Regions from separate parts of the Tindallia californiensis genome, predicted to be linked through region 2. Evidence: riboswitches for the same ligand, from Rfam matches in the RefSeq annotation. Region 2 holds a riboswitch; each other region holds the start of a gene.
What was found. A riboswitch is a leader RNA that binds a small molecule or an ion and turns the genes downstream of it on or off. The one in region 2 is predicted to bind cobalamin.

Region 1: it holds a riboswitch for cobalamin, as region 2 does, so the genes downstream of both, BLV55_RS01975 (ABC transporter substrate-binding protein) here and BLV55_RS13745 (ABC transporter substrate-binding protein) in region 2, are expected to answer to the same signal.
Region 3: it holds a riboswitch for cobalamin, as region 2 does, so the genes downstream of both, BLV55_RS09565 (cob(I)yrinic acid a,c-diamide adenosyltransferase) here and BLV55_RS13745 (ABC transporter substrate-binding protein) in region 2, are expected to answer to the same signal.

The regions. Positions count from the first base shown of each region.
Region 1 is NZ_FNPV01000001.1:414,919-422,201, forward strand. Features, by position in the region: gene BLV55_RS01960 (ABC transporter permease) at 1-281, opposite strand, end outside; gene BLV55_RS01965 (ABC transporter permease) at 278-1,258, opposite strand; gene BLV55_RS01970 (ABC transporter ATP-binding protein) at 1,251-2,969, opposite strand; gene BLV55_RS01975 (ABC transporter substrate-binding protein) at 3,015-4,586, opposite strand; cobalamin riboswitch at 4,745-4,928, opposite strand; gene BLV55_RS01980 (tripartite tricarboxylate transporter permease) at 5,065-6,582, opposite strand; gene BLV55_RS01985 (tripartite tricarboxylate transporter TctB family protein) at 6,598-7,086, opposite strand; gene BLV55_RS01990 (tripartite tricarboxylate transporter substrate binding protein) at 7,239-7,283, opposite strand, start outside.
Region 2 is NZ_FNPV01000012.1:5,073-12,355, reverse strand. Features, by position in the region: gene BLV55_RS13755 (LacI family DNA-binding transcriptional regulator) at 1-997, shown strand, start outside; gene BLV55_RS13750 (4Fe-4S binding protein) at 1,008-2,126, shown strand; cobalamin riboswitch at 2,403-2,584, shown strand; gene BLV55_RS13745 (ABC transporter substrate-binding protein) at 2,682-3,650, shown strand; gene BLV55_RS13740 (FecCD family ABC transporter permease) at 3,665-4,720, shown strand; gene BLV55_RS13735 (ABC transporter ATP-binding protein) at 4,717-5,535, shown strand; gene BLV55_RS13730 (YfcC family protein) at 5,532-6,926, opposite strand; gene BLV55_RS13725 (amidohydrolase) at 6,985-7,283, opposite strand, start outside.
Region 3 is NZ_FNPV01000006.1:109,199-116,481, reverse strand. Features, by position in the region: gene BLV55_RS09575 (DUF6449 domain-containing protein) at 1-656, shown strand, start outside; gene BLV55_RS09570 (L-cysteine desulfidase family protein) at 693-1,958, opposite strand; cobalamin riboswitch at 2,139-2,332, shown strand; gene BLV55_RS09565 (cob(I)yrinic acid a,c-diamide adenosyltransferase) at 2,588-3,094, shown strand; gene BLV55_RS09560 (DUF2292 domain-containing protein) at 3,159-3,314, shown strand; gene BLV55_RS09555 (aspartate-alanine antiporter-like transporter) at 3,418-4,620, shown strand; gene sucC (ADP-forming succinate--CoA ligase subunit beta) at 4,639-5,820, shown strand; gene sucD (succinate--CoA ligase subunit alpha) at 5,817-6,749, shown strand; gene BLV55_RS09540 (S-layer homology domain-containing protein) at 7,003-7,283, shown strand, end outside.

The DNA of each region.
Region 1 (7,283 bases), on a different contig from region 2:
ATCCCACCTCCCAAACCTGCCAGTAGAGAGGTTCCCAATCCAACCAACAGGCTGGTTCTGGCACCATGGGCAATCATTGACCAAATATCAATCCCTAGCTGATCCGTACCCATAATATGAGGCCATCCTGGCGGTTCCAAAGCTGGTCCTGATGAACGCTGATGTGGTAAGTTGGTAAGGACTGGCGCAAAAATAGCCATCATGGTTAAGGTTATTAATAGAAGCATTGCCAGCTTTCCGAACAAAGATCTGGCTTTCCAGAAAAAAATCAAGGCTTTCATTTCGCCCGACCTCCTTTTTCAATACGAGGATCAACTTTTAGATATATTAAATCAGCTATCAGATTAGCAAGAATCACCGTTATCCCCATTACCAAAAAAATCCCCTGAAGCAATGGATAGTCTCGATAGGCGACAGCCGTTGTCATCAATGTGCCTAATCCTGGATAAGAAAAAAGGTTTTCCACGATAACCGCTCCACCAACTAACCCGCCTACTTGCAACGCAATTCTTGTAATGAGCGGTAATAAAGCATTGCGCAGTCCATGAATATACCGGATGCGGTATTCTTTTAATCCTTTCGCTCGTGCTGTGGTCATATAGTCCTTGGTAAGCACCGTGCTTAAGCTATTTCGTACCATCAGATAAATACCACCTGTTCTCGCTATGGTCAAGGTTATGATAGGTAGAGTCGCATGCCTTATGATGTCAATCACTTTTGACCAGTGATCTGTATGCATTGCAAAATGTGTCTTTGCCCCAGAAAGTGGAAGCCAACCTAACATCACAGAAAACACAACCAACAAAACCAATCCTATTAAAAATGCTGGTATTTCAGACAATACAATAATCAGGCTATACGTTAATGAATCTTGCCATTGATTTCTTTTCCAAGCAGAATAAGTACCAAGCAACACTCCTGCTAAAATGCTTAGCGCTAAAGAAGTGCCCACTAAAAAGAAAGTCCAAGGCAACCGCTTCATTATGAGATGACTAACCTCCTCACGATGACTATAACTAAAACCGAACTGACCACGACTTACATCCATCATGTAGTTGACGTATTGAACATGTAACGGTCTGTCCAAACCATAATACTCTCTATAGTAAGTTATTTGTTCTTTCGAATATTCCACAGAAGCCTCATGATCATCTCCACTAATATATAAAAAAGGATCTCCCGGCATCATTCTCGGAAGTGCAAAATTAAGGCTAAGAATGACAATAAACGTCATCAGATACTCTGCTTTTCTATCCATTGATCAGACCTGCTTTTATCAAGTTCTCACAAGGGCTTTGATGATTATTTGGATGATTGATCTGTAGAATTCTATTAGCGTTGCCTTCTTCAATGACCTTTCCTTTATCCAAAACGATTAATTGATCAGCTATCTTTCTTCCTAAGTTTAAATCATGAGTAATAAAAAGAAGTGCAAAACCCTTCTGGCTTTGAAGGCCTTTAAGCAGCCTTAATACATTTGCCTGTGTTGAAACATCCAGCATTGACGTTATTTCATCCGCTATTAATACTTTAGGGTTCATCACCAATGCTCTTGCAAGAGCAACCCGTTGTCGTTGACCTCCACTAAGACTTGAAGTATAACGGTGTAACCATTTCTCCTCATCACTTAACTGTAGATCTCTTAAAGCATGCTTCACCCTTCTTTTTCTTTCAGCTTGATCACCTATTTTATTAATTTGCAATGGTTCGCTTACTACTTCTTCTACAGTCATTCGATGGCTTAAAGCGCTAAAGGGATCTTGAAGTACCAATTGCACGCCTTCTTCACAGCAAGAAAAAGGATGTTCTTTGAGTTTTTTCCCATTAAAAAAAACGTCTCCTTCATCGGCTTCAGTAAATCCGCCTAACACCTTAGCCAAAGTAGATTTTCCAGATCCAGAAGGACCAATTACAGCAAGCGTTTCGCCGTGTCTTAAATTCATATAGACCTTATCTAAGGCTACGATAGATTTTTTTCCAATATCATATTCTTTACTTAACCCTTCTCCTTTTAGTACATGAATTAATCCATTTTGATGACACGCTACCTTGCGTTCAATTGAAACACTTTCCAAGGAAGGCATGTGGCGGTAACAAAGCGAAGACGGCTGTGTACAACGATTATTAAACACACAGCCTTCTTCTATTCCATTGTTGCTTTCTCCAGGAATACCCCATAAATCTTTATAAGGCGCCAGTTCAACCGACGCATTAAACAAACCTCGGGAATAGGGATGCATAGGTTTTTCAATCACGGCATCCGTTGCTCCCTGTTCCACCACACAACCTCCATACAATACCATTATCTCTTGGGTAAGCTCTCCAATCAATTTAATGTCATGAGAAATAACAAGCATGGCAAAATTCATTTGTTTTTGCAAGCTTTGAATCCGTTGAATCATCTCCGCCCTTGCAAGCCCATCGAGCGAACCTGTGGGCTCATCAAGGATTAAAAAGCGTGGCTTACAAGCAACAGCCATCGCCAAAAGTACTCTTTGCTGCATTCCTCCAGAAAGCTGATGTGGAAAAGCTTTTGCTTCCCACCCCTCTAAACCTACAGATTTCAAAAGACTTTCTGCTTCCTGCTCAGCTTGCCTGCTATCCATTATCTTTCTTTCTACTAACCTTTCTGTTAACTGCTTACCAATTGGCATCACAGGATTCAATACATTCATGGAATTTTGAAACATCATCGCCATCGTATTCCATCGATGTTTTTTTTGTTCTTTTTCCGGCAAGCTTAGGTAGGGTTCTCCAAAAAGCTTTAATTCTCCAGATCTAGTATGCTTTCGATGAATAAGCCCCATCATCGCAAGTGCCAAAGAGGTTTTTCCACTTCCTGACTCTCCCACAATTCCTATGCTTTTACCTTCTCGCAAAGTAAAAGAAGCTTTTCTCAAGGCCACTACTTTTTCCTTTTCTGTCTGATATTGTACTCGAAGGTCTATGGCATTAATGGTACGGTCCATCTTATCCTCCTTATCTTCTTAATCCTAATAATTCAAGCAGGAAACCTAATAGTCTAGGTAGGAAAGTTTATTGTGCGTCATGTTATGATGATCAAAAACATGCATCCATCCATCGTAGGCTTCTTTATTATATACGGTATATCCTGTTCTTAAAAAAAGAGGTATTTCCGGCACTTCCTCTGCTAATATATATTGGATTTCTTTTATCTTTTGCTTTCTTTCTTCTTCATCCAAAATCAAAATCTGTTCTTCCAACATATCCATTAATAATGGATGATGATAACCAGGCACACTGTTTACCCAGTCGCTGTCGGCTGTCGTAAATCGAGCTCTTAAGTAATCCGCGTCCCGAGCCCATCCGCCATGACCAACAATAGCCATTTCATACTGACCATCGGCAATTCTCTGATCTCTGGACTGGCTATCCCTCGAATGCAGGTTTATTTCGATCCCAATATCTTCTAATTGTTCACGAATTAATTCGCCCATCCTTACTTCTTGGTCTTCTCCTGTTAGTAATTCAAAGGATAGATTTTCTGTTTCTATGTCATTTTCAGCTAATAGCCGCATCGCTTTATCCGGTGAAAAGTCGTATGCCGTCACTCCTGCATCATGCCAGCGATGATCTGGTGGCAAAATTCCCAAGCTGCCCGGAATACCACCTCCACGAGCTATTCTTTCTACTAGGGCATGCCTGTCAATAGCATATGCCATCGCCTGCCTCAGTTCTTTCTTTTTCAGCTCTGGTTTTTCTTCCATATTAAATCGCAGACGATAACCCCAGACTCCCGGTTTTTCTACAAGCTGATATCTTTCATTCTCTTGAAAATATTCCAAAGAGTCCATCGGGATATCCGATAGATGAATGTCTTCGTTCCGAAGAGCCAATACCGAATCACTCACCGGTATGAATTCAATAATATCTACCTTTTGTTCTGGTCCCCAAAACAAATCAAAGGCTTCAAACCGATAAGTTCCGTGTTCCTGTTCGTAATGTGTTAATTCGTATGGGCCAGTTCCTATCAAGGACTCCGGTTCATGAAAAGACTCTGGTTCCTCTATATCCTGCCAGATATGTTTTGGTAAGATACTAATACCAAATAGCTCTTCTATAAAGATAGGACTTGGTTCTCCTAGCCGAATCACTACCTCGTGATCATTCATTACGTTTACTTCCTGAATAAAGTTTTCGTCCAGTAGCTGAGCTGAAGAAACTACCGGTGTATATTTTCTTGCATATTCTAATGTAAAAGCAACATCTTCCGCTGTAAACGGCTTTCCGTCATGCCACTTCACTTCTTCTTGTAAAATAAGATGATATTCTAATCCATCTTCAGACATCTCCCATTTTTTTGCTAGCCATGGAATATATCCATTTTCATCTTTTTCCACCAACTTATCAAAAATAAGGTTTACCTTATAACGTCCAGGGCCTCTGGAATGAGTGGCATATGGTTGTGGCAAACCATAATCTCCTCCCTCTAACCGGATCAGTCGCTGCTCTTCCTCCATTACTGATTGCTGACCATTTTCAGACTCTGCCGGATTGCCGCAGGCTGTCATCAACAGAGCCGTTACCATCAATAATGTTATCATCTTCTTGCTAATCTTCTTCATCTCCCTTACCTCCCTATATAATATCCTTTTTAACATCGATGCTTTTATTCCTTTGATGAGGTTAAAGAAAACAAAAAAGCCTCCTGATATCCTCAAGAGACTTTTCCCATTTTAAAGTCACTTCTTTTTTCTAAAAAATATACAGATTCCCATCATATATTTTTCCTCATCTAAAGGCAGGTCTCCTGGCTTACGGTTCATCCTTTTCCTCACCTTCCCAAGAATCACTCAGTGGTATATCGAGGAATTGTCGCCGCTTACAGTGGTGGGTCCGCGCCGGATTTTAACCGGTCTTCCCTATTCTCCCTCTTTCTTAAGGGCACCTTCGATGCAATTGATCATTTGCCATTATATCAATAACCTTGTTGTTATTCAAGATAATCATCGGATAAATGTCAATAGTCTGAGAGAATAACCATCATTTTCTAATCGCAAAAAAGCGGCTTCTGCATAATGCAAAAGCCGCTTTTCACTCTTTCTAATCTTCTTCCAGGATCTGTTTCTTTTTTCTAAGAAAGAAAAATACAGATAAAATGGTGACTGTCCATAAACCAATCGATATCGGACTACTGACAAAGTAAAGGTAATTACCACGCGCAATGGTTAAGGCTTGTCTGAAACTAGCTTCAAAAAGAGGTGTTACTAAAAATGCCAAAATCAAAGGTCCGTCTGGCAATTTATACCATTTATAAAAATAGCCAATAAAACCGGAAACAATCGCAATGATCGTATGATATGGCATATTACTGTAAGCATAGGTACCAATAACCAGGAACACAGCAATAATAGGCCATAATACCTGAACAGGTATCTTTGAAAGCTTTGTAAAAACAGGAATTAAAATCCATCCAAAAACCAAATTGAGCGGATTGGTCATCAGCATCAATATAAAGAGGGTGTACACTACTTGGGTATGGTCTACCACTACCCGAGGACCTACCGGTACGCCTTCCATTACCAAGGCCGCCATCATTAGTGCGGCAATTGAACTCCCAGGAATACCAAAGGTTAACATCGGGATAAAAGTCGCACCGCAAGTCGCATTATTGGCAGCCTCTGCCGCCGCAACACCATCTAAGGATCCTTTACCATAGTTTTTATCACTGGATATCTGACTATACACCGAGTAAGATGTATAGGATGCCAGAGTAGCTCCTGGTCCTGGAAGGGCTCCCAGAAAGGTCCCCAACACCGATCCTATTCCGATGGCTTTTCCGGACTTAAATAGTTCTTTAATCGTCAATCCTTCTTCTTTTTTCTTAGCTTCATCCAAAATACTGTCTCCCAGATCCCCGGATTTATCAGGATCTTTAAGAAACTCATGAATCTCTTTGACAATAACAGGCAGAGCGAAGAAACCCATCAGTAAAGGCACTAACGGAAATCCAGATTGCATCTGTCTGATGCCAAAAGTAAATCGAAGGCCTCCTGTAATAATATCTCTCCCAATAATAGCTAAAAAGAATCCAATTCCTGCAGACATAATCCCTTTACCTGGGTTTTCTGCCGAAAAAACTACCACTAATGATAAAGCCAGCATATACAATGCCGTCAGTTCTGCCGGTCCAAATCTAGGTGCCATTCGTCCAATAGGTACTACTAGAAAAATAAGGACAAAAGAACCGAAAAAACCACCCAAAACAGAAGCATATAGCCCCATTTGAAGTGCTTTTTTCCCTTTTCCCATCTGAGTTAGGCCGTATCCATCCGCAACGGTGGCGGCCGCACCGGAAGTTCCAGGTGTTCCAAAGGCAATTGCTGTAATCGACCCTCCATAAGTACCACCCACATATGTACCAATCAGCAACCCCATGGTTTGAGCTAATGGCAACACAAAGGAAAACGGCAAAACCAAAGCAATAGGAAGACTATGCGCTAATCCGGGGATAGCCCCTACAGAAATCCCTACAACAATTCCCATCATAATAAAAAGCATCGTTTGAATAGTAAATACGTCTGCTACAGCGCCTGATAATGCAACAGTATCAACAGCCATCTTAAGTCCCCCCTTTTAAGGCAATGGTGTTCTTGGCATGTACATAGATAGCAATTCAATAAATAGTATGTGAATCACAATGGCTACCACAAGTGCTAAAGCGGCCATTTTCCCTGCCGTTATAGCAAAGCGACTAAAGTCTTTCTTTCTTTTTGCTTCACGATAAATGGTCCATAACCACCAAAAAAATAGAAAGGCAAAGGTTGACGTTGCTAAGCCAATATTTCTAAAAGACCAAGAATAAGCCCACATGAAGATAGCGATGGCTATTGCACAGGGTAATTTCCCAGTCATCTTAAATTCAACTTTTGTTTCTGGCTTCAATATTTCTCTAATAGGTACCAAGACGCCACCTACCGCCATCAAAATCAATGAAATTCTAGGTACAAATAGTTCCATTGATCTTAAAGAGGAGGTGAATGTCCAGGCATATCCTCCCATAGAAATGATCGTAATCAATAGCCCTACTTTAGAGTTTAATGATAATTGGAATTTTGAACTCATCCTAACACCCCTGACTAAGCTTAGTCATAAGCTTTGATTGTTCGGAAATTTTCGTCTTTTTTTCAACAGAGCCTATCACCATTTTGGTTTTAGGCTCTGTTATTAACTGGTTTTCTATCAATAATGTAATGCTTTTAGATCAATATCAACCTTTAATCCAAGGTTTCGATCCATTCCATATAATTAGGAATCATGGT
Region 2 (7,283 bases):
CGTATCAGTGGCGACCATCTCCAGAGTGCTTAATCATCCGGAAACCGTGGCTCCAGCAAGAAAAGCCCATGTGGAAAAGATTATGAAGGAGATGAACTATAAGCCTAATGCGTTTGCCAGAGGATTAAACTTAAATCGCTCCCGAACCATTGGTCTCTTAATACCTGGGCTAACGAATCCTTTATACCCGGAAATTGCCGAGGGGGTTGAAAAAGTAGCTCGGGAAAAAGGATATTCTGTGTTTCTATGCAATACAGAAGGAAGCTTAGAAAAAGAAACAGAACATGTAAGTCTTTTAATGGAAAAAAGGGTGGACGGATTAATTTTGGTAGCTTCAGAATTATCTGATAAAAAACTTCTGAAAATGAAGCAAGATAAGATTCAAATGGTGCACCTAGGCAGAAACCGAAGTGGTCTTGGGATACCAACGGTATATACGGATTATAAGATGGGAGGCTATATCGCAACGAAGCATCTGCTAGATATTGGATACCGACGAATTGCAATGATCCAGGGCAAAAAGGATCACCCGGTAGATGATGAAAAGATTGAAGGGTATAAAAATGCCCTTAAAGAATATGGTGTGACTCCTAACCTAGATTTAATTCTTATTGGTGGAGAAGATATTACAGGGGGGTCTATTGCCACTAATAAGTTATTAAGCAAAGAGGAAATGCCTCAGGCTATTTTTGCAGGGAATGATCTGATGGCCATTGGAGCAATGGAAGCCCTTAAACGAAAAGGAATTTCTATTCCCCATAAAGTAGCGGTGATGGGTTTTGATGATATTAAACCCACCGCTTATGTAGAACCAAAACTTACTACCGTTTCTCAGCCAGTGCATAAAATGGGATTAATGGCGGCTAGATTATTGTTTGAGAATCTTCAGGACGGAAGGAAAACAGAAGAAGCTCAGCCGGAAATTTATTTGCAACCAAAGTTGAAAATACGAAGATCCTGTGGTCAGGACGATCGTTTACAAGAAATATTCAATTAGGAGGGACGTTATGGACCTTAGAACGAAATTTATTGGTTTGAACTTAAACAACCCCTTAATCGTATCTGCAGGCCCTTTAACCGGTACTGGTGAAGGAATGGTAAAGGCTATGGAACAAGGAGCAGGTGCGGTTGTTACAAAAACCATCGTAAACGAGATTCGCCCTAATGTGAAGCCCAGGGTAATGTATAAAGAAAAAGGTCTGTACAATATTGAATTATACAGCGACTATTCTTTGGAAAAATGGGAGCAGGAAATTACTTATGCTAAGGATCGGGGAGCTGTGGTGATAGGAAGCATTTTAGGGCATTCAGCCTCTGAAATAACCTACATTGGTAAAAAAGTTGAATCCTACGGAGTGGATGCAATTGAAATGAGCCTTTTTTCACCTCATGGAGAAGGCATTGACGGGATTGTTGATTCTCCTGAAGGACTTTATGTGTTTACTAAAGCATTAACAGAAAGCGTGAATATTCCAGTGATAGTAAAACTTTCTGCCAATGTGTTAAATATCGGAAAACTGGCCAGAGAGGCTAAGCGGGGTGGTGCAGCGGCGTTAAGTGGCATCGATACGGTGAGGGCTATCCCCGGAGTAGATCTTTATACAAGAAAAGCCTTGCTGCCTACCTATGGTGGATATTCTGGGGAAGGAATACGTCCTATCGCTTTTGCGGCTTTGGCTTCGATGGTACAGGCAACTAATCTGCCTGTTTCTGGGGTCGGAGGCGTGAGTAAGGGAGAACATGTTTTGGAGTTTTCCATGCTTGGTGCCGTCACGGTTCAGTTGTGCAGTTCATTGATGATTCATGGGTACAGCCACCTGAAAACCATTCTGAAGGAACTGGAAGACCTTATGAAAAACCTGAATATTGAGAGCTTGGATGAAGTTCGGGGAAAGGCACTAGAATCCTTGTTGTCCTTTGAAGAGATTCCGAAAGAACCATTAGTAGCTTTTATAAAGGAAAAGGAAGACTGCAATCATTGTATGGGCCATTGCAAATCGGCTTGTTTGAACAGAGCTATCATACATAACGACCTTTCTTATACGGTGAATACAGAAAAATGTGCAGGTTGCGGACTGTGTGCTAGTGTCTGTCCGGAACATCGAATTTCCTTAAATTATGGGTAACATCACTTTCTACACACACAGGGGAAGGCAAGAACACAAAGGGACGGTTCGGAACAGAACAGTAAGGACGGGTTGAGTTACCTCAGGCTGAGTTGTCCCCGTCCCCACTGACATTCTGAACCGGCAATTTGAAGGCAATCATGTCATTTGACAGATGGAGCTCTTTGCGAAGCGAAAAAATCCGGAAGGAATAAGGTAGTGCTGGATGATCGACTTCGTTAAAGATAAGAAATAGCTTGTTTTCATAATCTTCCTATGATAGGATGAATAGATAAATAAATTATAAATCCTTAAGGTGCCTCTTAAAAGGAGGAGAATAGGAAAGACCGGTTATAGTCCGGCGCGGACCCGCCACTGTAAGCGAAGACGAATCCCTAAGATGCCACTGAAGAAATTTGGGAAGGCTGGGAGGAGGAAGAAACGCAAGCCAGGAGACCTGCCTTAAATGAAAACATGCGTAAAGCGACAAGGGGAAAGTAGGTAAAGAGAACTAAGATGGGAAGTCTCTTAATAATTAAGGGGCTTTTTTTAATGCCCTAAAAAAGGAGAATGAAAATGAAGAAAAAATGGCTGTCTCTGTTACTAATGATGGGAATCCTGCTTTTTATAGGGTGCGGAAAAGGAGAAGTTCAAACGGACTCCAAAGAAACAATAACGGATTATCAACCGGTGACGATCCAAAATTTTAATAGAACCTTAAGCATTACCGAAGTGCCAGAGCGAATTGTCAGTATGAATGTTCATACAACCGAAATATTATTTACCTTAGGCTTGGGAGACCGTATTGTAGGAACGGCTTTTAACAACGCTGAAATCCTGCCGGAATTCAAGGATGATTTTGACCGTATCCCTGTGTTAGCCGAAAGATATCCCTCTATGGAAGTTTTGTTAGGCGCTGAGCCGGACTTTGTATATGGGCGTGACAGTGCCTTTGGTGCAAATGGAACAGCTTCTGTGAACGAAATGGAAACCTATGGAATTCATGCCTATGCGGTAAAAGGAACCTTGGTAAATGGAGCAACCATGGATGATGTCTATGAAGACTTTCTGAACTTGGGCAGGATTTTTGATGTGGAAGAAAAAGCAATTGCTATTGTCAGTGAAATGCAACAGGAGATGAAAACGATTCAGCAACAATTGGGAGAAATAGAAGAACCGGTGAAAGTTCTTGTTTTTGATATGGGTGGAGACGCGGTATTTACGGCGGGACAATCCCTGCAAACAACCCTGATTGAAATGGCTGGTGGTAAAAATATTTTTGATGACATTGCCAATAACTGGGGAAGTGTTAATTGGGAAGAAGTCGTAGACCGCAATCCAGAAGTTATTGTGATCAATGACTATGGAGATGAAACGGCAGAAGAGAAAATCGATGAACTGCTTACTAACCCCTTTATGCAGGAGGTGGATGCTGTGAAAAACCAACGTTTTGTCATCCTGCCACTTCCCAGTGTTTTTGAGGGTCCGCGCAATGTAGATGCCCTTCGGATATTAGCTGAAGGGTTCTATCCAGAACAGTTTTAAAGGGAGCTGTCTAGATGAAAAAATCGATTTCGATGCCAAAATTATCGATATTGTTTTTGGTCTTATTGGTGGGTTCCGTTACCTTGGCTGTAGCTATTGGACCCGTCTCTATTGGGTTTCGAACCGTGTGGGAAATTGCCTTTAGTCAGTTCGCGGTGTTGGAACCATTGCTGGAAGAAGACTGGACAACAGCGCAAAAACACATTGTATGGGATATTCGGTTTCCGAGAGTTCTTCTGGCAGCCATCGTTGGTGCCGGACTGTCGCTGTCAGGAGTTACTATGCAGGCGCTTCTGAGAAATTCGTTGGCAGATCCCTATATTTTAGGCGTGTCTTCCGGAGCCTCCGTTGGCGCAACCTTAGTGATTGTATTAGGATTCTTCCGGTTTTTCGGACAAATGGCGATTTCTTTTGCTGCCTTTGCAGGAGCTCTTGCGGCGGTTCTGTTTATTTTTATGCTGGCGCAAGTAAAAGGAAAAGTATTGCCTGTTCGGCTTATCTTGTCTGGAATAGCTCTTTCGGCCATGTTAAATGCACTAACGAATATTATTATTATGACAGCACCAAGAGAAGAAGGAATCCGCAATGCGCTCTTTTGGATGATGGGAAGTTTAGGTGGTACTAAATGGTCTCATTTATGGATTCCTTTGATAGCCGTTATCGGTACCTTTCTTTTTCTTTTTTACCAATCCAGAATGCTTAATATTTTGTTAATGGGGGAAGAAACAGCTATCACTCTTGGAGTGAATACCCATCAACTTAGCAAAATGCTATTAGTGGTGACGGCCCTGACAACAGGAATTATGGTGGCAATTAGTGGTGCTATAGGGTTTGTAGGGTTAATGGTGCCTCATGTAACCCGTTTCTTAGTGGGAGCGGATCATAAAAAAGTACTTCCTTTATCGGCATTGTTAGGTGCTGTGTTTCTTATATGGGCAGATGTGCTGGCTAGAACCTTGTTTGCGCCGGAAGAAATGCCTATAGGCACCATTACGGCCTTATTTGGAGGGCCATTTTTTATCTGGCTGCTTAGAAAGAATGACTACTCCTTTGGAGGTGGCTCTAAATGATGGTTTCTGTAAAAGACCTGTCACTATCAATCGATGGATCGCCAATTATTGAAGACATTAGTTTTGCAGTAGAAAACAAAGAAATTATCGGGATCGTTGGTCCAAACGGGAGCGGAAAATCCACCTTATTAAAAACCATTTATAAAACACTGCGTCCAGATAAAGGAACTATTTTGATGGATCATCAGGATATCAGTACCTTGTCAGAAAAAGAAACCGCAAAGAAGATGGCGGTATTAAAACAGGAATCTACCATTGATTTTGATTTTACGGTTCGAGAAATGGTGGCAATGGGAAGAGCTCCGCATAAAAAAACCTTCGAAAACTATTCTCGGGCGGATTACATGATTGTCGATGAAATGATTGAAAAAGTGGGGATGAAAGCATTTTCCAACAGAAGCTTTACGACCTTGTCCGGTGGAGAAAAACAACGGGTCTTGTTTGCCAGAAGTTTAACGCAAAAGCCAGAGTTGTTAATTCTTGATGAACCGACAAATCATCTAGATATTAAATACCAAATAGAAGTCATGGAAATTATTTCAGAACTGGATATTAGTATTTTATCCGCCATTCATGACTTAAACATTGCTTCTAGCTATTGTGATAAAATCATTCTTTTGCATCAAGGAACCATTAAAAGCTTTGGAAGTCCGGAGCAGGTACTGCAGGAACATGTCATTAGGGATATTTTTCAGGTAGAAAACAAAGTAAGCAACAATCCCTTTACGGGAAGTATTCATATTTACTTTCTCGGTCTTGGATCTAAATCCAAAAGAAAAACCCCCGCTGCTTTTGCAGAAGGGGCTTTGCTTTAACTCCAGCCGATCAAGGTTGCAAATCCAATAGATAATACAGCGATTCCAGTCCATATACCGAAAATAGGCATAACAAATTTTAACCATTTTTCGTAAGGGATTTTAGCAACTCCTATGGCGCCCATTAAAACGCCGGATGTAGGGATGATAATATTTGAAATCCCGTCACCATATTGAAAAGCTGATACAGCTACTTGTCGAGATACTCCCACAACATCAGCCATGGGTGAAAGAAGGGGCATGACCACATAAGCCTGGCCAGAACCGGATGGTACGAAAAAGTTGAACAGAAGATTGGCTAAAAACATGCCTATCGATGAAAAAATAGGCCCTACGGCTCCTAGAGGAATAGACATTCCGTGGATAATCGTATGAATAATTCGTCCATCCGTTAACAAAATAGTGATGGAAGAGGCAAACCCGATGACCAGAGCACCAAACACCATGGATTGAGCTCCTTTGATAAAAGATTTTGCCATTTCGTCTGGATGTATTTTTGCTACAACACCTGTAATTAAAGCGACACCGAGCATAATACCACTGAGGTAATCTAGTCCCCATCCAAGGCTGGTTGAGCCATAAGCATATCCTGCAAAGCCAATAGCTAAAGTTGTTAGAATAATAGCATGAGAGAAGTTGAAATGAATGTCTTCAGCGGTTTGGCTGACTTCGAAATCTACTTGGCCCAGGATGCTTTTTTCTGGGTTTACCCGTATTTTTTTAGCATAATGCATGACGTAAATAACGGTAGCGATGAATACGACCACCATCACAGTCGTTCTATAGCCGAAACCAGAGAAAATAGGTACTCCAGCAATTTCTTGTGCGATAGCTGTGTTGAAAGGTCCCATAGGAGTCATGGCGAAGCCGGAGTAAGCTCCCAGGTACATAATGGCCATACCGACGAGAGGGTCTAGTTTAAGCCGTTTTGCTAATACTACGCCTATTGGAATAAAGGCAATAACCGCATTGATGACAATGCCTAACATGCCCAAGATAGCCATGATAAGCATAATGAAAGGGATCACCATCAACTCTTTTCCCTGAAGTTTTTCAATAGCAGCACGGATTCCTGCATCTAAGGCTCCGGTATCATTAATTACCTGAAAAAAGCCACCCACCAGAAACACTAGAAAAATAACATTAGCGCCATTTACCATTCCTTGGTGAATAGAAGTAAGGAATGTAAAAAGTCCAACTGGATTTTTCTCAACGAATGCAAAACTATCGGGATCGATTAAGGTAATCCCCAGCGTTTCGTCTTCTGTCATGGTGTATTCGCCTGCGGGAATAATATAAGTAGACAAGGCGGCAAAGATGACAAAAATCATAATTAATGTATAGGTATGAGGCACCTGAAATTTCTTGTGAGTTTTTTCTTTGGCGGTCATTACAGACACTCCTTTTTGGTATGAAATATGAAATATAATGGCATTTGATTTTGCTTGATTACATTAGTTTTTTTCTTGTCATATTAAATAATAAGTTGACGCCATTGATCAAAGCATCCTGATGAAAGTTCATTTCTGGATGATGTAACCCTGGTGAGAGATCAGCGCCAAGACCGATATAGGCCGTTTTGACCCCTAAGCGTTGCGTATAAAAATGAAAATCTTCTGCTCCTGGTGTGCTGATTGCTTCTAAAGATTCTCCTAATTCTTCCATGATAGCATTTTTAGCCAAAGCGACCATATGGGCGTCATATTCAGCGGCTGGAGAACCATTAATACTGGTAATTTCTCCGACAC
Region 3 (7,283 bases), on a different contig from region 2:
TTGAAAGCTATTTCCGTCCTATCCGTGAATTAGCGGAAGATAAAAAGATGGAATATCCGGTGCTGAGACTGGAAGCGGAAGACGTGTCTCATATTGAGTTTCGTTCCTATGAATTGGATAAACGAAAAATCCTGCAGCAGGAAGAAGCAAGAGAAGTACTGAAGATTATTCAACAAGAAATTGAAGAAGCGGATTACGATGTTTTATATGGTGAAAGCAGTCATCGACATCAGGGATCTCTTCGTGTCCGGCTGACAGATGGAAAAAGTAAGGCGATGGCTCCTTATTATGGCGGAGAAATCTATGTAGCCCGTCATCCGGAGTTTGAAACCTTAGAAAGATGGTTAAAAGATCAGGGCTATTATGAAGATGTTACCGTAGTGCCGGAGGATATTTATCAAGTATCGGTTCAGATGGTGCAAAATGAAGAAGAATGGGAACTGATGGATAGAAATGGTTTTATGGAAGTAGGGAATGGCATTATCACCAAAGAGAAGGAAGAGATTAAAGAAAGCTTAACCCGCTATGATCCTTTCTGGCGGCGGGATGACCATTTTCCGGTGTATGTGGTCGGTTTCTTTGACGAATTTGATAACCAGCTATTTATGGGAACCTTTGAATCAGGGAATTTACCAGAATTTATTTACCTTCAATAAAGCAATAAAGTAAAAGAGCTAAAAAAATCCTGAAGATCAGGATTCAATCATGATCTTCAGGATCTCGACATCTGTTTCTTTCATTCCAATTTTGGCCATCCGGCAAACACTGCGGATGGTCTCTTCAATATCTTCCTTTAAAAGACCGTCACCGGCTTCAAAATACTGATCTTTTTCTGCTAAGCGGAAGGACAGGATAGCCGCATCCACAGAAGAAGCGATTTTAGCGGCACAGGAAGCTTTTGCACCATCGCAGACAATGCCGGAGGTATTTGCCAAGGTGTTGGCAATGGATCTGGCAATGACAGGAAAAGATGCCTGATGTAAATAGGCAATAGCCGCTGTGGCACCACAAGAAGCACTGACCGCACCACAAAAAGCAGATAATTTGCCAATGCCGGTTTTGATATGAATAGAGATCAGATTACTGAGTGCCAGGGCTCGATACAGAGTTTCTTCCGGTACTTCCAGGTATTCAGCAAAAACAATGACGGGTAAAGAGACGGTTAGCCCTTGATTTCCACTACCGGAATTAATGACCACTGGCTTGGAACATCCACTCATTCGAGCATCCGAACCGGAAGCGGCATAGGCTTTTGCTTTGTTATCCACCGCATCTCCATAAAGTTCCAACAGGGTTTTGCCCACATTGGCACCATAAGGATTGGCAAGACCATCTTCGGCAATGGCTCGGTTCATAGTGACCTGATCCTCCAAGACGGGCTTTAGTTTTTCCGCATCTACCTGACGGATATAATCATAGATCCCTTGAATGCTTAAAAAACTTCGATCCACCTGTTGGTTTTGAGTGGCATTGACATCTATCGTAGATTCCTGTGGAAGAACCTGTTGGTTTTTAGTGATTTCAATAATACCGGTGTGACAGTCCTTTAAGGTAACACTGGCTTCTTCCTGTCCAGTACGAAGGAGAACTTTAATGTAGAGTCCTTCCACCCCTTCGGCCAGCTCCACCTGGCATATCTTCTTTTCCAGCTTCTCTTTTGTTTCCTGAATATGCTCATCCGTAACCAAAGTCAATACTTCCAGCTTTCGTGACGCTTCTCCCCCAACAGCTCCAAGAATGGCACTGGTTTCAATGCCTTTCATACCCGGTGTCATCGGTACGGTGACGCCTTTTACATTTTTAATGACGTTTCCACTGCATTCAACAATCATAGACTCCGGCATCTGTCCTAACACTTCCCGGGCTTTGGCGGCGGCATAGGCAATAGCAATTGGTTCCGTACAGCCTAATGCCGGTACCAGTTCTTCTTCTAATACCTGAATATATAAATCCTTCAATGGAAAACCCTCCTTTTCTCGTTCATCCTCTATTCTTATATAATTTTTGTAAGCTGTCAACAAATATTACCGAAACTGGTGGGAAATCCTTGAAAAAAGGGAAAAAAGAGGAAAAATGGAAAACAAGAATAGTGCTTGATTGCCCATTTTGAATATGATATGATACTTTTGTAACAAGACAATTTAATAACATTTGATGGTGTCTGTTTGATTACGAGAACAGATTAAAAGGGAAGATGGGTGAAAAGCCCACGCGGTCCCGCCACTGTAATGCAGAGCTATTAGTCATATCCACTGTTGAAACACAACAATGGGAAGGAGACTGATGTGCGATGAAGCTGAGCCAGGAGACCTGCCATGAAATGCTCCATATTTCTCACGGGAGATGAGAAGGAGAATAGGAAGCATCCGAAAAACCTTGTTTTTCTGGTTGTTCTTAACTGATGACTAATGATAACAATAGTTCAATAAACACTTCTCCCGGAATCTGGAGGAGTTTTTTTATGTCTGCGTTTCTGGAAAGAAAGTGGAAGGCCTGTCTCTGCAGAGTGCAGAAAGCAAGGAAATAAAAAGGGAAAGAGAAGCATAAAATAAAAAGTGTCAAAAGAAGCAGAAGGGAGGAAGGAAAGATGAAAATTTATACGCGGGGTGGCGATCAGGGAGAAACCAGTTTATGGGATGGTCAGCGAGTAACCAAAGACGAGTGTCGGGTGGAATGTTATGGAACCGTCGATGAGCTGAGCAGTTTTCTGGGCGTGGCTCGGGCCACTGTAAAAGATCAGGAAGTCAAAGAAATCTTAAAAGAAATTCAACAAGCATTGTTTATCCTAGGTGGTGAACTGGCAACCCGAAATCCGGAAAAAATGAGGGATACCATAACAGAGGAACAGGTGAAAAAACAAGAAGAGCTGATTGACCGTTATATGGGCCAGTTAGAAAAACCCTTAACCTTTGTAGTGCCTGGAGAAACCCTTTCCTCGGCACATCTTCACGTTGCCAGAACCGTATGCCGCCGTCTTGAGCGACGAATTATCTGGTTAATGCGGGAAGAAGAGATTAATGACTGTTTGCTGCGGTATGTGAATCGACTGTCGGATACCCTGTTTGCATTGGCAGTGAAAGAAGAAGGCTGTTAAAGGGCTTAGTAGCCGATAATGGATTTGCTGGATGGTAAAGGATTAGGTGGGGAGGTTGAGTTCGTTGGCAGAAAGAATAACATCATTAGAAAAATTGACTCATCGGGAGGCCAAATTGTTACAGCTGATACGGGAAACCCAGCATGGAGAAATGCGACTGATTATTCAGGATGGTCATGCCATTCGCATCGAAGACTGGAAAAAATCCATGAAACTATGAATGGTCGGAACGCCGGAGATTTGGAAAAGGATAATCGGGCCGATCTCTGGTGTTCTTTAGCTTGCCTTAAGACAAAGAAAGAAGGGTGAGGTTGTTGAGTGTGATGGAAATCGTTGCTAATCCCTTTCTTTTGATTGGGATATGTGTACTGGCAGGTCATTTGATGGGTCAAATAGAAGTGAAAGAAGTAAAGTTAGGTAGTTCAGCCGTGCTATTTGCGGGGATACTGATCAGTTATCCACTCATCAGCTATCTGAAAATAGCAGCGGTTCAATTGGTTCCAGAAAACGGGCAACTGATACCAGGTTCGCTGTTTCATTTAAGCTTGATGATTTTTATTGCTTCCGTTGGCTTAATGGCAGCAAAACATATTCGGCTGGTGATTCGCCAATATGGATATCAATTTTTACTATTGGCGTTAGCCATCACAACAGCCGGGGCATCCGCCAGCTATTTTTTTATGAATTTTATGTATCCAACCTTGAGAACGGCCATTCTTGGTACGTATGTAGGAGCGTTGACCAGTTCGCCTGGCTTAGCAACGGCCCTTGAAATAACAGGAGTTGAAGGTGGTGGAGAGCAATCCATGGTTGGCCTTGGTTACTCTATTGCCTATATCCCCGGTATTATGGCGGCGGTTATCTTTGTGCAACTAATTTATCGAAATCATAAGAGAAGCAGAAAAAATGACATAAACCAGGAAAGAACAGAAGCAAAAATGAGCAAGGAAGAGAGCGAGAGCATTGAAAAAGGTCAGAGAGCTGAAGGATGTTTTTGTATAGCATCTTTTTCCTTCGTTTGCGTGACCGGCATCATCCTTGGAAATATTTCTTTTTATATGGGATCATTTTTGGGTACCTTTTCCTTAGGGACGACGGGTGGTGTTTTAATAAGTGCTTTGCTGCTGGGCGACAAGAAAAAATTGGGTCCTTTTATTTTCCTGATGGAAGATAGCCAACTGGGGGTTTTGCGTGACACCTCTTTAAACTTGTTTTTAGCTATCGTAGGGCTTAATTATGGGTATCAGGCACTGCACATGCTGAAGGAGGTCGGAGTTTCCTTATTATGGGTGGGAACTATGACGGCCGTAGTCAGTATATTGGTCGGATATCTGGTAGGAAAGCATTTATTAAAGCTTCCTACGGTTTATCTTGTAGGAGGAATTTGTGGTGGAATGACCAGTACACCGGGACTTGCTGCTTCCATTGATGCGTTTGAAAGCGATGAAGTAACCGTGGGCTACGGAGCGGCTTACCCCTTTGCACTATTGCTGATGATTCTATATACCAATATTTTATATCGATAAAAGAACGGAGGCTTAGCGATGAACATTCATGAATATCAGGCAAAATCCATCTTAAAGAAATACAACATAGCTGTACCCCGTGGATTTGCGGTTCACACAGCAGAAGAGGCGGAAGAATCAGGCTGGAACATTCAAACGGATATGGCCGTTGTGAAAGCACAAATTCATGCTGGCGGTAGGGGAAAGGCTGGCGGAGTGAAAGTGGTAAACAGCCTTAAAGAGGTGAAACAAGCAGCGGAATCCTTATTGGGAAAAAAGCTGGTCACTCATCAGACCGGACCGGAAGGCCGAGAAGTAAAAACCCTGTTGATTGAAGAAGGCTGCGATATCCTAAAAGAATATTATGTAGCTGTAACCTTGGATCGGGAAGCATCCCAGGTAATGATCATTGCTTCTGAAGAAGGAGGAACGGATATTGAAGCCGTAGCCGCTGAAACTCCGGAACGGATTCACCGTGAACTCATTGATCCGGCTATAGGTCTAGCGGATTTTCAGGCCCGGCGGTTATGTGATGCTATCAAAATCCCTTTGGAGCAGGTTTCGGAAGCTTTGTCTATCTTAAAAAATCTTTATCGGTGCTATATAGAAGAAGATTGCTCCATGGCTGAAATAAATCCTCTGGTCACGACAAAAGACGGTGGCATGATGGCCTTAGATGCAAAGTTAAGCTTTGACGAAAACGCTCTTTTTCGTCAGCCCCATCTATTGTCCTTCCGGGATCAGAATGAAGAAGATGAAAAAGAAACCAAAGCAGCGGCGTACGATCTTTCCTATATTTCGCTGGACGGCAATATTGGATGCATGGTGAATGGCGCCGGCCTGGCCATGGCGACCATGGATATCATCAAATACTATGGCGGGGATCCGGCAAATTTTCTGGATGTAGGTGGTAGTGCTACGGAGGAAAAAGTCACCGAAGCTTTTAAGATTATCTTATCAGACTCCAAGGTGGAGGGCATTTTTGTCAATATTTTTGGAGGCATTATGCGCTGCGATATTATTGCAGAAGGAGTTATGAATGCCATCAAAGAAATAAACCTTCAGGTACCTTTGGTGATTCGGCTGGAAGGGACTAATGTTAAGGAAGGAAGAAAACTCCTGGAAGCATCGACTCTTTCCATTCATACGGTGATGAATATGGACGAAGGCGCAAAAAAAATCGTGGAACTGGTAAAGAAAAAAGGAGGTGCGGTTCAATGAGCATCTGGGTAAATGAAACATCAAGAATCCTTATTCAGGGCATTACCGGAAAAACAGCCCAGTATCATGCCCAGCTGATGCAGGAATATGGCAGCACCATCGTGGCCGGAGTCAGTCCTGGGAAAGAAGGTCAGGCACTGTTGGGAATACCTGTGTTTCATACGGTGCGAAAAGCGGTGGAAAGAACCAGTGCCAATGTGAGCGTGATCTACGTACCGGCTCCCTATGCCGCCGATGCCATCATGGAAGCTGTGGATGCTTCTTTGGACCTAGTGGTATGCATTACAGAACATATACCGGTATTGGATATGGTAAAAGTGAAAAAATATATGGAAGGCAAAAGAACCCGGCTGATTGGACCCAACTGCCCGGGAATTATCACGCCGGAAGCTTGCAAAATTGGCATTATGCCTGGCTACATTCATCGAAAAGGAAGAATCGGCGTTGTTTCCCGATCTGGAACCTTGACTTACGAAGCGGTCCACCAGTTATCTCAAAGAGGTATCGGGCAGTCAACTGCCGTGGGCATTGGCGGCGACCCGATTCATGGTACCGACTTCATTGATGTACTACAGGCTTTTCAACAGGATGAGGAGACAGATGCCGTAGTGATGATTGGTGAAATTGGAGGCAATGCCGAAGAAAAAGCCGCCGCCTGGATCAGCGAGCATATGAAGAAACCGGTGGTAGGCTTTATTAGCGGAGAAACCGCACCTCCCGGAAAAAGGATGGGCCATGCCGGAGCCATTATATCAGCAGGAAAAGGAACGGCCAAAGAAAAAATAGAAGCCATGAAAAAAGCCGGTATTTATATGGCAGAAAAACCTACCAGTATTGGAAAAACTTTAGTAGAAGCGTTAAAAAAAGAAAATCTATGGGTCGACGAATTTGAATCCTATCAGCATAAAATTTCGAAAGCCTTAAAATAAAAACAAAATAGTTTCTACTGACTGGAAAACCAGAGGTAGCTAAGAACTCATGTATCCGATGATTAGCATCGAAAATTCCTTCTTAAAAGAGGAGATAAGCGGTGTTGCCTTTTCGGATAGAAATGAGTTTACTAGCTACCTCTGGTTTTTTATATATAGCATCATCTGAATTACATAGAGGAAAGGGGCGGATGTAGGAAGCGGTGCAAGGATAAGGGAAAGAAAGAACAGCAAAAGAAAGGGAGGCATAAGAATGTCAAAAATGGCATGGAAGCAACGTATTGCGTTGCTAGTAACCTTAAGTATGGTACTACCTTTGTTTAGTCCATTTGTAGCATGGGCGGAAAAAGATTTGGTGGAGAAACACACTGAATCAACGAAAACAACAGTTACGGAAAAGGTTTACCAAGAGGTGGATCAAATCCCTGAAACGAATGATTCGGATGATCAGAGTGATAGGAAACATCTGGATACAAAGGAAGAAAAGCCAGAAGAAAAACAGGAAGATGCAGCTTATGAGGAAGCGAAAGAAAC